Regions from separate parts of the Mesorhizobium sp. M1E.F.Ca.ET.063.01.1.1 genome, predicted to be linked through region 2. Evidence: predicted binding sites of a transcription regulator. Region 2 holds the regulator's gene; the other holds the start of a gene.
The links. The regulator PhoB, encoded in region 2, activates phosphate uptake and scavenging genes when phosphate is short. The targets are predictions, from matches to a motif close to TGTCATNNANCTGTCAT.

Region 1 (8,567 bases), on a different contig from region 2:
CGTCATCATCGAGGTGCCGATCGGCGGCGAGCCGATCAAATATGAGATGGACAAGGAGGCCGGCACGCTGTTCGTCGACCGCTTCCTGCACACCTCGATGCGCTATCCCGGCAATTACGGTTTCGTGCCGCACACGCTTTCCGGCGACGGCGACCCGATCGACGTCCTGGTCTGCAACACGCGCGCGCTGGTGCCGGGCTGTGTCATCAATGTGCGGCCGATCGGCGTGCTGATCATGGAAGACAATGCCGGCCAGGACGAGAAGGTGATCGCGGTTCCCTCGCCCAAGCTCACGCTGCGCTACGAGAACGTCACCGAATACACCCACCTGCCTGACATCACGCGCCAGCAGGTGCAGCACTTCTTCGAGCACTACAAGGACCTCGAGCCCGGTAAATGGGTCAAGATCGAGGGCTGGCACGATTCCAAATACGCCAAGAAGATGATCGTCGACGCGATCGAGCGGGCGAAGGCGGCGAAGTAGGCGATCTCATTTTGAGCTTGATCTTGCCCAAAAACCGGTTCCCACTTTTTGGGATCAAGCTCTAATTATCCACCCGGCCGAAGTCCGGCACTTTGCCGATCACTTCGCGCTTGTCCTTGCCGCAGGCAAAGCCCTTCGCCTTTTCGTCGGCGAGCTTGCGCGCCTGGTCGTTGGCTTGGGGGTTGCCGGTGGCGAGCACCAGGCCGACCGTGCAGCCCTCGTGCTCTTCCGGCTGCGCCACCTTGGCGACGACCAGCACCTCGGTCGGCTTGTTCTCGGCGTCGGGACTGCTGATCTCGCGACGGTGAATGACGGCGAAGGGCACCGCCTTGTCGCCGTTGGTTTCGATCCGCCACTCGACCTTCGGACCGGAGGTGTTGAGCCCGGAAAAACTCTCCCAGACGGCGGTCATGTCGTCGGAGGGAAAGCCGTAATAAACGGACTCGCGGGCATCGTCATAGCCGATCAGCACCGGATAGCCGCGATAGCCGGCACAGGCGAGGCTCGCCCAGTCGCCGTCGCCTTCCTCCGACTGCGCATAGGTCACGCAGTCCTTCTTCCAGTCGAGATCGGTATAGGCGCTGGAAATGTCGCCGGCATGCGCCGCCTGGCAGAAACCGGCGAGGGCAAGCGGGATCAGAAGCGCACGCATGGCGAGGTGTCTCCGATGGAGGTACGTGAGCGTAGCGTCAAAACTGACGCGGGCCTAGGGCGCGGCGGCTGCCAAGCGCCCGTTGTCGGCGTCTGCGCCGCCCCTCATCCGCCTGCCGGCACCTTCTCCCCGTATAGTGACGGGGAGAAGGGAGCTGGGGCGGCCTCGGCACCCTTCCTTCAACGCTGGCGATTGGCGAAATCGCCGGCGGGAGCGCCCCTCTCCCCGTGACTATACGGGGAGAGGATGCCGGCAGGCAGGTGAGGGGCAGCGCCCAAGCTCGAGATTGTTATTTCTTCAGACTGGCTTCGATCAGGAGATCGGCGTTGCGGGCGACCGATGCCGCCGGTCCGCCGAGCCCGAAAAGCTGGCCGCTGATATAGGCGCCCTCGATCAGCAGCAGCAGCCCGTCGCCGAGCGTGTCGGAATCGCTGGCGCCCATCGCCGCCGCCATGGCGCGCAGGCGCCGGCGCAGCTCCATTTTGTTGTTCTCGCTCACCACCCGCGCAGGATGCCCGTGCTCGGGATATTCGACCGCCGCGTTGGTCATGCCGCAGCCGCGATAGTCCGGTTTCTGCGTGCGTTTGCCGACGCGGGTCAGGAAAGCGATGATCTGGGCGCGCGGGTTGCCCGGATGCGCGTCGACGGCCTCGTCGAAGCGCTCCCAGAATTCGAGGTCGTACTTGCGCAGATAGGAGGCCGCGAGCTCGTCCTTGGACGGAAAGCTGCGGTAGAGGCTGGGCTTGGTGACGCCGGCGCGCCTGACGATCTCGTCGACGCCGATCGCCCGGATGCCCTCGCGATAAAAAAGATCGCGCGCCACGTCGAGGATCTTGTCGGCGGCCTTCGGCGCCGGCGCGGCACGGGCCTCATTCACCGACGCTTCAATTTTATTGTCCGATGGCATTCAACAAACTCGCTTGACAATGTTACTGACCGGTACGTATGCATGGCGCCATCCCATTGCAACGTACCGGTCAGTAACATGATAGCTCAGTCCCGTCCGTTTGGCCAGCGCTACGCCTTTGTCGTCGTCGCCGTCATTTTCCTCTGCCTGCTGATCGCCGCCGGGCTTCGCTCGGCACCTTCCGTGATGATGCTGCCGCTGGAGGCGAGCTTCGGCTGGCGGCGCGATGTCATCTCGTTGTCCGCCGGCGTCGGCATTCTGCTTTACGGCCTGACCGGTCCTTTCGCCGCGGCACTGATGGAGCGCATCGGCTTGCGCCGCACGTTGCTTGCCTCGCTGCTGATCATGTCGGGCTCGACGGCGCTCAGCCTGTTGATGACCGAGCCATGGCATCTCTTCATCACCTGGGGCGTGTTTTCCGGCATCGGCTCGGGCGCGGTGGCGAGCGTGCTCGGCGCCACCATCGTCAATCGCTGGTTCAAGACCAATCGCGGCCTGATGATGGGCCTGATGTCGGCTTCGAGCGCCACCGGCATGCTGGTGTTCCTGCCGCTGATCGCCTCGCTGGCGCAGGCCGGCGGCTGGAAGCCGGTGGCGATCGCCGTTGCCATTGCCACTGCTGCGCTTGTGCCCATCGTCTTCCTGCTGGTGCCGGAACGCCCGGCCTCGATTGGCCAGGTGCGTTTCGGCGCCGACGCTGACGATGTGCCGCCGGTATCGCCGGCCTCGCAGGGCAATTTCCTGACGCATACGCTCTCCACGCTGCGCCGTGCCGCGGGTACCAGGGTGTTCTGGTATTTGTTCGCCACTTTCTTCGTGTGCGGCTTCACCACCAACGGCCTCGTCGGCACGCATCTCATCGCCTTCTGCGGCGACATGGGCATCGGCGAAGTGCAGGCTGCCGGGCTGCTGTCGATGATGGGCATCTTCGACCTGATCGGCACGACGCTGTCCGGCTGGCTCACCGACCGCTTCGATCCGCGCAAGCTGCTCGGCGTCTATTATGCGGTGCGCGGCCTGTCGCTGATCTATCTGCCCTATTCCGGCTTCTCGGCAGTCAGCTTGATCATCTTCGCCGTGCTCTACGGGCTCGACTGGATCGCCACCGTGCCGCCGACGCTCAGGCTCGCCAACGAAGCCTTCGGCGACCGCAGCGGACCGATCGTCTTCGGCTGGATCGTCGCCGGCCACCAGGTGGGCGCGGCAGCGGCCGCCGCTTTCGGCGGCACGATGCGTGAACTGCAGGGCAATTACGAGCTCGCCTTCATGATCGCCGGCATGACGGGCATCGCCGCGGCGTGTATTTCGCTGTTGATCAATACGAGCAAGCCGGCGTTCGAGCCGGAGCCGCAGGCGGCTTGAGGCACGGCTTCCCCTTCTCCCCTTGTGGGAGAAGGTGTCGCCGCAGGCGACGGATGAGGGGTGTTCCAGGGAAAGCCGACGTCTCACTCCGCTGGAACACCCCTCATCCGTCTCGGCGCTGCGCGCCGATCCACCTTCTCCCACAAGGGGAGAAGGGTATGCCTGTTCACTGTTATCAAAACTTCATGGTTCCGATATGCGCCTGAAACATTGAGGCGTGAGCTTGGCGGTCCCGTTCAACGCCATCCGGAGACCGCCATGAACAAGATCTCGTTGACCCGCCGCGCTTTCATCACCTCAGCCAGCGCCTTCGGCCTTGTCGGCGCCTCCGGGCTCGCGCTGCCCTACTATTCCCGCGCCAGTCAGCGCCCGGCCTTCACCCACGGCGTCCAGTCCGGCGATGTCGACGCCACCTCGGGCATGGTCTGGACCCGCACGGACCGCCCGGCGCGCGTCATGTACGAAGTGTCGACGACTGAGAGCTTCGCCGATGCGACGAGGCTTGCGCCGCTCGATACCTCGCCGGCCAGCGACTATACGGTGAAACGGCTGCTCACCGACCTAGCCTCCGACCAGGACATCTTCTACCGCATGACTGCGGCCGACCTTTCCGACATCAACGCCGTCTCCGAGCCGATCGTCGGCCGCTTCCGCACCGCGCCGGCCTCCAAGCGCGACGTGCGCTTCGCCTGGTCGGGCGACACCGCCGGCCAGGGCTGGGGCATCGACGAGACCGGCATGAAGACCTACTCGACCATCGCCAAACACACGCCGGACTTCTTCCTGCATTCCGGCGACACGATCTATGCCGACGGCGCCATGAAGGACGAGGTCGACCTGCCCAGCGGCGGCAAGTGGAAGAACGTCGTCATGATCGACGGCAAGCGCAAGGTGGCCGAGACGCTGGACGAGTACCGCGACCAGTGGAAATACAACATGATGGACAAGCACGTGCTGGGCCTCTCCGCCATCTGCCCGACCTTCTATCAGTGGGACGATCACGAGGTGCTGAACAACTGGTCGGATTCGAAGAACCTGACGGCCGACAACCGCTACACGGAAAAATCCATCCATGTGCTCTCGGCTCGCGCGGCGCGCGCCTTCCACGAGATGACCACCATCCGCTACGAGCCGTCGGAGCCGGGCCGCGTCTACCGCAGAATAGCTTACGGCCCGCTGCTCGATGTCTTCTTCCTCGACATGCGTTCCTATCGCGGCCCGAACGGCCCGGACATGGAGGAAACGCTGACGCCGAAGTCGCGCATGCTCGGCGAGCAGCAGACCAAGTGGCTGAAGCGGGAACTGGCGAATTCCAAGGCGACGTGGAAGATCATCGCCGCCGACATGCCGCTCGGCCTCATCGTCTGGGACGACGCGGCCAAGAAGGCCGGCGCCGAGGCGGTCAGCAACGGCGACAATGGCGCGCCGAAGGGGCGCGAGCTCGAATTCGCGGACCTGCTGCGCTACATCAAGAACGCCGGCATCACCAACACGGTGTGGCTCACCGCCGACGTGCACTACACGGCGGCGCACTACTACAATCCGGACAAGGCCAAGTTCCAGGATTTCAATCCGTTCTGGGAGTTCGTCTCCGGCCCGATCCACGCCGGCACGTTCGGCCCCAACGATTTCGACATGACCTTCGGTCCGGAGCTGAAATTCATCAAGGCGCCGACCGCCGAGCAGGGCCAGAACCTGCCGCCGTCGGCCGGGCTGCAGTTCTTCGGTCTGGTCGATATTTCCGGCGCCACCGAGCAGCTCACCGTGCGGCTGATGGATCGCGACGACAACGAGCTTTATAAGGTCACGCTCGACCCGGTGCGGTCGGCATAGGAGATTCTACACTTCGGAGCGTTGCGGCGATGCAGAATTTTGACGTTGGAGGGACAGCACCCCCCTCTGTCCTGCCGGACATCTCCCCCGCAAGGGGGGAGATTGGCAGCTCCGCCGCCGGAGCGTTTTCTGCAACGTTGGCGATTGGCGAAAGCCGGGGCGACATCTGATCTCCCCTCTTGCGGGGGAGATGCCCGGCAGGGCAGAGGGGGGTGTGCCGGAGTGCTACCCTTGCCAGATAGCCGTCGCGAAGATCAATCCGGATAGCAGGTCGCGGGAATGTTCGGCCAGACGGCAGTGTCGCAGTTGGCCGCCTTCTGACGCTGCTTGAAAGCGGCGCTGACCGGGCCGGTGACGATCGGGTCGACGCCGTCAGGGGCGTCGGCGAACATCTGCTGCGCGGTCCTGGCGTCGGGCGGCTGGATGGAACCGGTCTCTCTCAGAGCCGTGGCCGACTGCGCCACACCGGCCGCAAGCAGCACGCCAAGCGCCGCCCATGCGAAAACCGGACGCAATCTGGACATCTGATCGGTCATGAACATCGAACTGCCCGGCCCCTCAAAGGTTCCGCCTTGGTTAACAGAATCATTTCACACCAAGACGTTTAAGAATCAGTGACCATGTATTTGGGGCGGGGCCTCCCCTTTCGCAATTGCGAAAAACCTTGTATGAGCCGCGCAACCGAAAAAGGCGGCGCTTTTGGGCCTGCTGCCTGCAACGCTCCCGAGACCAGACAAATGAACCTCCGCAATATCGCGATCATCGCGCATGTCGACCATGGGAAAACCACCCTCGTCGACCAGCTTCTCAAACAGTCCGGCGCCTTCCGCGACAACCAGCGCGTCGCCGAACGCGCCATGGATTCCAACGACCTCGAAAAGGAACGCGGCATCACCATCCTGGCGAAGGCGACCTCGGTCGACTGGAAGGGCACCCGCATCAACATCGTCGACACGCCCGGACACGCCGACTTCGGCGGCGAGGTCGAGCGCATCCTGTCGATGGTGGATTCAGCGATCGTGCTGGTCGACGCCGCCGAAGGGCCGATGCCGCAGACCAAATTCGTCGTCGGCAAGGCGCTCAAGGTGGGCTTGAGGCCGATCGTCGTCATCAACAAGATCGACCGCCCCGATGCCCGCCATATCGAGGTGGTCAACGAGGTGTTCGACCTGTTCGCCGCGCTCGACGCCACCGACGAGCAGCTCGATTTCCCGATCCTCTACGGTTCGGGCCGCGACGGCTGGGTGTCGGAAAACCCGGAAGGCCCGAAGGACCAGGGACTGGCGCCGCTGTTCGACCTCGTCGTCAAGCATGTGCCGGCGCCGACCGTGCATCCCGGTCCATTCCGCATGATCGGCACCATCCTGGAAGCCAATCCGTTCCTCGGCCGCATCATCACCGGACGCATCGAGTCCGGCACGCTGAAGCCCAATCAGGCGGTCAAGGTGCTGCACCACGACGGCACGCAGATCGAGACCGGACGTATCTCGAAAATCCTCGCCTTCCGCGGCCTCGAGCGCCAGCCGATCGAGGAAGCGCAGGCGGGCGACATCGTGGCGATCGCCGGCCTCTCCAAAGGCACGGTCGCCGATACGTTCTGCGACCCGACGGTGACCGAGCCGCTGCACGCGCAGCCGATCGATCCGCCGACGGTGACGATGTCCTTCCTGGTCAACGACAGCCCGCTTGCCGGCACCGAGGGCGACAAGGTGACCAGCCGCGTCATCCGCGACCGGCTGCTGCGCGAGGCCGAAGGCAATGTCGCGCTGAAGATCGAGGAATCGCCGGAGAAGGATTCCTTCTTTGTCTCCGGCCGCGGCGAATTGCAGCTTGCGGTGCTGATCGAGACGATGCGTCGCGAGGGCTTCGAGATCGCCGTGTCGCGGCCGCGCGTCGTCATGCAGAAGGGCGATGACGGCCAGTTGCTGGAGCCGGTCGAAGAAGTCGTCATCGACGTCGACGAGGAGCATGCCGGCGTCGTCGTGCAGAAGATGTCGGAGCGCAAGGCCGAGATGGTCGAGCTGCGCCCCTCCGGCGGCAACCGCCAGCGCCTCGTCTTCCACGCGCCGACGCGCGGCCTGATCGGCTACCAGTCGGAGCTGTTGACCGACACGCGCGGCACCGCCGTGATGAACCGGCTGTTCCACGCGTATCAGCCGTACAAGGGTGAATTGCCCGGCCGCACCAACGGCGTGCTGATCTCCAACGAACAGGGCGAGTCGGTCGCCTACGCGATGTGGAACCTGGAAGACCGCGGTCCGATGATCATCGATCCGGGCGTCAAGGTGTATCAGGGCATGATCATCGGTATCCATAGCCGCGACAACGACCTGGAAGTGAACGTGCTGAAGGGCAAGAAGCTCACCAACATCCGTGCCGCCGGCAAGGACGAGGCGGTGAAGCTGACGCCGCCGGTGCGCATGACGCTGGAGCGCGCGCTGGCCTGGATCCAGGACGACGAGCTTGTCGAGGTGACGCCGAAGACCATCCGGCTCAGGAAGCTCTATCTCGATCCGAACGAGCGCAAGCGCTTCGAGAAGTCGGCCAAGGTGTTGGGCGCAGCGTAAGCCTTTTTCGCAAGCGGTCATTTGAGGGAGGGGGCATTGCTCCCTCCCTTTTCGTTTCATCCGCATGCGGCCGAGACGATGGCGTCGCGGTCGGCTTCGCTGGAAAGATCGATGCGGACCGCCATGCCGTCGCGCGGCGGCCTGCGCAAGGCCCTGGCGCCGTCAGGTTCGACAGCGAGCGTGCGCCGCTCTTCCCAATTCTGCAGTCTCGACCGCGAGATGCCGAGTTCGCCGGCAAGCAGACGGTCGAGGCGCAAAGGCGTCGCGGCGTCGAGCCGAAGTGCGAGCCAAAGCGCGACAGCGCTTTCCGGCCTGCCATTCAGAAGCTCCTTTCGGATCGAGACATCCGGAAATTCCTCGATCCGTCCGATCCGGCTCCGTAGTGCCGTGGCATTGAAAGCATGGCTGCGCACGAGCGCCGGATCGTTGCTCTCGAGCGCCGCCAGCAGCGCCGGTTCGATGTTGCGGCGGTTGCAGCGCTCAAAAATGGTGCGGTTCCAGGAATTGTCGCAGTCCGTGCAGCGGTAGATCAGCCAGGCATCGATGCGCTTGCCGTTGGCGTTGACGCGGAATCTGCCGCTGCATCGATAGGGTCTGATACCGCCGCAGCGGTTGCAGTTGATGAGAGGTCGAGGCGCGATTTTCGGCGCGATCGCCCAGCGGATACGCAACAGTCCAGACATGCCGGTAGGCCCTTCCCGTCGGGAAGTCCGTCAGGCCGGCGATGTCCGAGATGCCCGCGCGGGCACGGTGTGGCGAAAG
Region 2 (5,347 bases):
CGGCACTGCCATCGGCGCGCCGCGCTGGGTGGTGATCCGCTCGGTCGCCTATCGCGCGGCGCTTTCCGGCATCGTCACCGGCATCCTGCTGGCGATCGCCCGCATTTCCGGCGAGACGGCGCCGCTGCTCTTCACCGCGCTCAACAACCAGTTCTGGTCGAGCAATCTCAATGCGCCGATGGCCAGCCTGCCGGTGACCATCTTCCAGTTCGCGCTGAGCCCCTATGAGGAGTGGCAGCAACTGGCCTGGACGGGCGCACTCATAATCACCCTGACGGTTCTCGGGCTGAGCATCTTCGCCCGCAGCCTTACCGGACGCAGAGAGGACAGATGAAACCGATGTTGTCCACCGACCTGAACGTAGCCGACACCGTCGTCGAGAAGGCCAAGATCGAGGTCAAGAACCTCAACTTCTACTATGGCCAGTCGAAGGCGCTGAAGGACATCAACCTGTCCTTGCCCGAACGCAGCGTCACCGCCTTCATCGGCCCGTCGGGTTGCGGGAAGTCGACGCTGCTGCGCGTGCTGAACCGCATCTACGAGCTCTATCCGAAGCAGAACGCCGAAGGCCAGGTGCTGCTCGACGGCAAGAACATCCTCGACCGTTCGCAGGACCTCAACCTGCTCAGGACCAAGATCGGCATGGTGTTCCAGAAGCCGACGCCGTTCCCGATGTCGATTTACGAGAACATCGCCTTCGGCGTCAGGCTGTATGAGAAGATCAGCAAGACCGAGATGGACAACCGCGTCGAGCAGGCACTGAAGCGCGCGGCGCTGTGGAGCGAGGTCAAGGACAAGCTCAACGCCAGCGGCCAGAGCCTTTCCGGCGGTCAGCAGCAGCGGCTTTGCATCGCCCGCACTGTGGCGGTGAAGCCGGAAGTCATCCTGCTAGACGAACCGTGCTCGGCGCTCGATCCGCTGTCGACGGCCAAGATCGAGGAACTGATCGACGAATTGCAGGCCGACTACACGATCGTGATCGTCACCCACAACATGCAGCAGGCGGCGCGCGTGTCGCGGCAGACGGCGTTCATGTATCTCGGCGAGCTGGTCGAGTTCGACCGGACCGAGAAGATCTTCACCTCGCCCCGCGAGAAGCGCACGCAGGACTACATCACCGGCCGCTTCGGCTGAGTTCATACGAGGATACCATCATGGCCGAACACACCGTCGCTTCCTTCGACGAGGATCTGAGGCAGATCAGCCAGCTCATCATCGACATGGGCGATCTCGCCGGCTCCATGGTCGGCGCTTCGACCAAGGCTCTGCTCAATTCCGACAACGCGATGGCGCAGCGCGTCGTCTCCGACGACGCCATCATGGATGCGCGCCAGCGCGAGCTCGACGACCGCGCCATCACGCTCATCGCCAAACGGCAACCCATGGCCGACGACCTGCGCAGCGTGGTCGGCGCGATCCGCATGGCCGGCGACCTCGAGCGCATCGGCGACCTCGCCAAGAACATCGCCAAGCGCGTCGGCTCGGTCGGCATCAGCGCCGCGCCGCGCGACCTGTCGCACTCCATCGACTCGATGGCGCAGCTGGTGCTGATCCAGGTCCAGGGCGTGATCGAGGAGTACACCGCGGGCGACGCCACGGCGCTTGCCAAGCTCAGGAACGACGACGAGCGCGTCGACGTCAAATACACCTCCGTCTTCCGCGAGCTCCTGACCTACATGATGGAGGATCCGCGCAACATCACGGCCTGCACGCATTTATTGTTCTGCGCCAAGAATCTTGAGCGCATCGGCGACCATGTGACCAACATCGCCGAGAACGCCTACTATGTGCTGACCGGCACGCAATTGCCCGCGAACCGTCCGAAGCAGGACGAGACGGCGATGCCGGCGCCGGCGGCCTGACAACGAAGGTACCTGCTGAATGATCGCGCCACGCATCATGGTGGTGGAGGACGAGGAGCCGCTGGGGGTGCTGCTCCGCTACAACCTCGAATCCGAAGGCTATCAGGTCGAGGTGGTGACACGCGGCGACGAGGCCGAGATCCGCCTGCAGGAAAACGTGCCCGACCTGCTCGTGCTCGACTGGATGGTGCCGGCGGTTTCCGGCATCGAGCTCTGCCGGCGCCTGAGGATGCGGCCAGAGACCGAACGGCTGCCGATCATCATGCTGACCGCGCGCGGCGAGGAGAGCGACAGAGTGCGCGGCCTCTCGACGGGCGCCGACGATTATCTGGTCAAGCCGTTCTCGACGCCGGAATTCATGGCCAGGATCAAGGCGCTGCTGCGCCGCGCCAAGCCGGAGGTGCTGTCCAGCGTGCTCAAGGTCGGCGACATCGTGCTCGACCGTGAATCGCACCGCGTCTACCGCAAGAAGAGCGAGATCAGGCTCGGCCCGACCGAGTTCCGGCTGCTCGAATTCATGATGCGGCATCCCGGCCGCGTGTTCTCGCGCAGCCAGCTGCTCGACAATGTCTGGGGCGAGACGATCTATATCGACGAGCGCACGGTGGACGTGCATGTCGGACGCCTGCGCAAGGCGGTCAACAATGGCCGCATGCCCGACGTCATCCGCACCATCCGCGGTGCGGGCTACGCGATCAGGGAAGACTAGGGCGGTTCACCGTTTCACGGAAACGGCGAGCCACTCCATCTCTTTGTTTTCACGCAATTGCGGACGGAAACCGCGCTTCACACTTTTCCTGGAATTGCTCTGGAGTCCCGCCCTCCCGATGGATCGAAATCATGTTTCAGGGGCAGAACTCAATAGCAGGCGGTTGCCGATGGCCGCGAAGGGGCCACAGGCAATGTCGGCTTCTGACCCAAACCTGTCGTTCGTTTCCGCTCACCCCCAACGGCAGCTGATGTGAGGCCATTCCAACTGCTGTCGCGGCTGCGTCCCAATGTCATTCTGCTCAAATGAGCAGTTGTTTGTTGGGTGGCGACCGATCTTCTCGTGGGGTTGATCTGGAGCAAGTCGCTCCATCCCAGCGCGCGCTACCTTTCCACTAGAGTTTGCCTCAGTGGAGGAGTCCAATTTGGACCGAGGTTGCCATGAAGTCTCTGCGCGTCGTTGTTCGCCACCATGGCGGACCTGAAGTTCTGGAGATCGTGGAGGAGGACGCGCCCCATCCGGCATCAGGTGAACTGCGTGTGCAAACAATCGCCGCCGGCGTCTCCTTCGCAGAGCTATTGATGCGGGAGGGGATTCATCCCGAGAAAACGACCCTGCCATTCACGCCAGGATGGGACATTGTCGGCATCGTCGATGAGGCCGGAGAGGGAGTGTCCCATGCCATGATTGGTAAAATGGTTGCGGCGCTTCCCATTCATGGTGGTTACGCCCAGTTCATTTGCCTGCCGGCAGATGAACTCACTCTGGTTCCAACTGGTGTCGATCCCGCCGAGGCAGTCAGCCTCGTGCTGAACTACGTTACGGCCTATCAGATGATGCATCGCCTTGGGCATGCCTCTCCGGGTCAACGGGTCCTCATTCATGGCGCCGCCGGCGGAGTCGGCACGGCTCTGCTGCAACTTGGCCGCCTGGCAGGTCTGGAGATGTATGGGACTGCATCTCTTGCAGCCCATCAGATCGTATCCGATCTCGGGGCCACGCCGATCGACTACGAGCGAGTTGACTTTGTCGAAGAGATTCATCGTCTGACAAACGACGGCGTGGATGTCGTCTTCGATGGGGTCGGCGAAGCCAATGTCTGGCGTTCGTTTCGTACTCTGAGGCCTGGTGGCCGCGTCATAGCCTATGGCTTCACTTCATTTCTGCAGAAGGGCCAACTGGCAGGGGGCTTGCGTTACCGTCTTCGCGGGATATTGCGACCTGCGTGGTACGCGGTCCGCGCTTTCGTTTCACCAGGCCGACGACGCATACTCCCCTACAGCATACAATATCTGAAACGGTGGAAGCTCGCTTGGTTCCGCGAAGATCTCGGCGTCTTGCTCGATCTGCTTCGCGACGGGAAGATCAAGCCGATGGTGGCCGACCGGATGCCATTGATTGAGGCTCGTCGCGCCCAGGAGCTGCTCGGTCAGGGAGGTGTCAAGGGCAAGCTCGTGTTGATCTGCAATTGACTGGCCACCCGACAAGGATCGCCGAGCCAGAGCAGAGCCTTTGAAACGCAAGTCGCCTCCGGCGTCGGCTTTGATCGTTTCAATGACTGCCTATGGCGCTGCGCTAAGCAGACACCCCGTCACGCCGTCTTCTGCGCCACCAGCCCCAGTTCTTCGACCATCGCCTGGCGCATCAAGAACTTCTGCGGCTTGTCGGTCACCGTCATCGGCCGGCGATCCAGCCTTCGCCTCGCCGCCGGTGCCGCCGGAAAGCCCGGCGCTGGAGCGGCTGATGCTTCTCGAGGAAGGCCACTGCCTGCGCGAGCAGGCGCTGGCGGTCTGCGGCAGCGTGCGGCCGGTGGCGATGGCAAGCTACGGCGCGACCAGCCTGACGATCCTTTTGCAGATGGTGGCGCATGGGCTGGGCGTGACGCTGGTTCCGGAAATGGCGGCAAGCGCCGCCAGCGTCATGCCGGACTTGAGGATCGTGCCATTCCAGGGAGCCGATGCCGCAGCGCATGATCTGCATGGCCTGGCGGAAGAACAAGGTGCGGCAGGACGAATGCATGGAATTGGCCAAGATCATCCGTGGACTGGACCAGACGGTTCTGGGGGTTGACTTGGCGGCGCTGGCGGGGCGTGAACTTGGCGGCGCCGATCAAAGGTCAGCCGTTGACCCTAAGTGGTCATTCAAGCGGACTGCGGATTAGCCCGGAAGCTCCAGCCGTGCTAGAGTTCGGTGATCGCATCGCCGGAGTGGAGCGCATTTGGCGCGACACCCTTGGCCATGAAGCACACACCGTGGTGCTATGGAACGCAAGCTTGCGGCCATTCTTGCCGCCGACGTCGTAGCTTACTCGGCCCTGATGGAGGCGGACGAGGGAGGGACCTTCGAGCGGCTTAGGGCCAGCCGTAAGGAGCTGTTCCAGCCGGAGATCAGCAAGCATCACGGGCGCATCTTCAAACTGATGGGCGACGGTTTGCTGGCTGAATTCGGCAGTGCAGTCGATGCTGTCGAGTGCGCGGTAACCCTTCAACGCGGCATGGTGGAGCGCAACGCAAGTGTCCCCGAAAGCGAGCGCTTCGAGGTCCGCCTCGGGATCAATCTGGGAGAAGTGATCGTCGAAGGGGACGATCGCTACGGCGAGGGTGTCAATGTCGCCGCTCGCCTGCAGCAGCTCGCTGATCCCGGCGGCGTCTGCGTTTCAGAGAAGGTGTCCAAGGAGGTCGAGAAGAAGCTGGCGTTTGAGTTCGAACCCATGGGCGGCCAGCGGGTGAAGAATATAGCCGAGCCGATATACTGCTATCGCGTAAACTTGCAGTCT

Region 1: a site for PhoB is predicted at 3,576-3,592, ahead of EOA29_RS06130 (alkaline phosphatase). Genes of this name have one in related genera too.

Annotation. Positions count from the first base shown of each region.
Region 1 is NZ_RZSC01000043.1:389-8,955, reverse strand. Features, by position in the region: gene ppa (inorganic diphosphatase) at 1-484, shown strand, start outside; gene EOA29_RS06155 (hypothetical protein) at 546-1,136, opposite strand; gene EOA29_RS06145 (TetR/AcrR family transcriptional regulator) at 1,426-2,043, opposite strand; gene EOA29_RS06140 (MFS transporter) at 2,122-3,405, shown strand; gene EOA29_RS06130 (alkaline phosphatase) at 3,664-5,238, shown strand; gene EOA29_RS06120 (hypothetical protein) at 5,493-5,774, opposite strand; gene typA (translational GTPase TypA) at 5,976-7,805, shown strand; gene EOA29_RS06110 (DUF1062 domain-containing protein) at 7,862-8,488, opposite strand.
Region 2 is NZ_RZSC01000362.1:67-5,413, forward strand. Features, by position in the region: partial or broken gene EOA29_RS22480 (ABC transporter permease subunit) at 1-334, shown strand, start outside; gene pstB (phosphate ABC transporter ATP-binding protein PstB) at 331-1,134, shown strand; gene phoU (phosphate signaling complex protein PhoU) at 1,155-1,862, shown strand; gene phoB (phosphate regulon transcriptional regulator PhoB) at 1,882-2,571, shown strand; gene EOA29_RS22500 (medium chain dehydrogenase/reductase family protein) at 3,012-4,043, shown strand; partial or broken gene EOA29_RS22505 (LysR substrate-binding domain-containing protein) at 4,252-4,633, shown strand; partial or broken gene EOA29_RS22510 (adenylate/guanylate cyclase domain-containing protein) at 4,832-5,347, shown strand, end outside.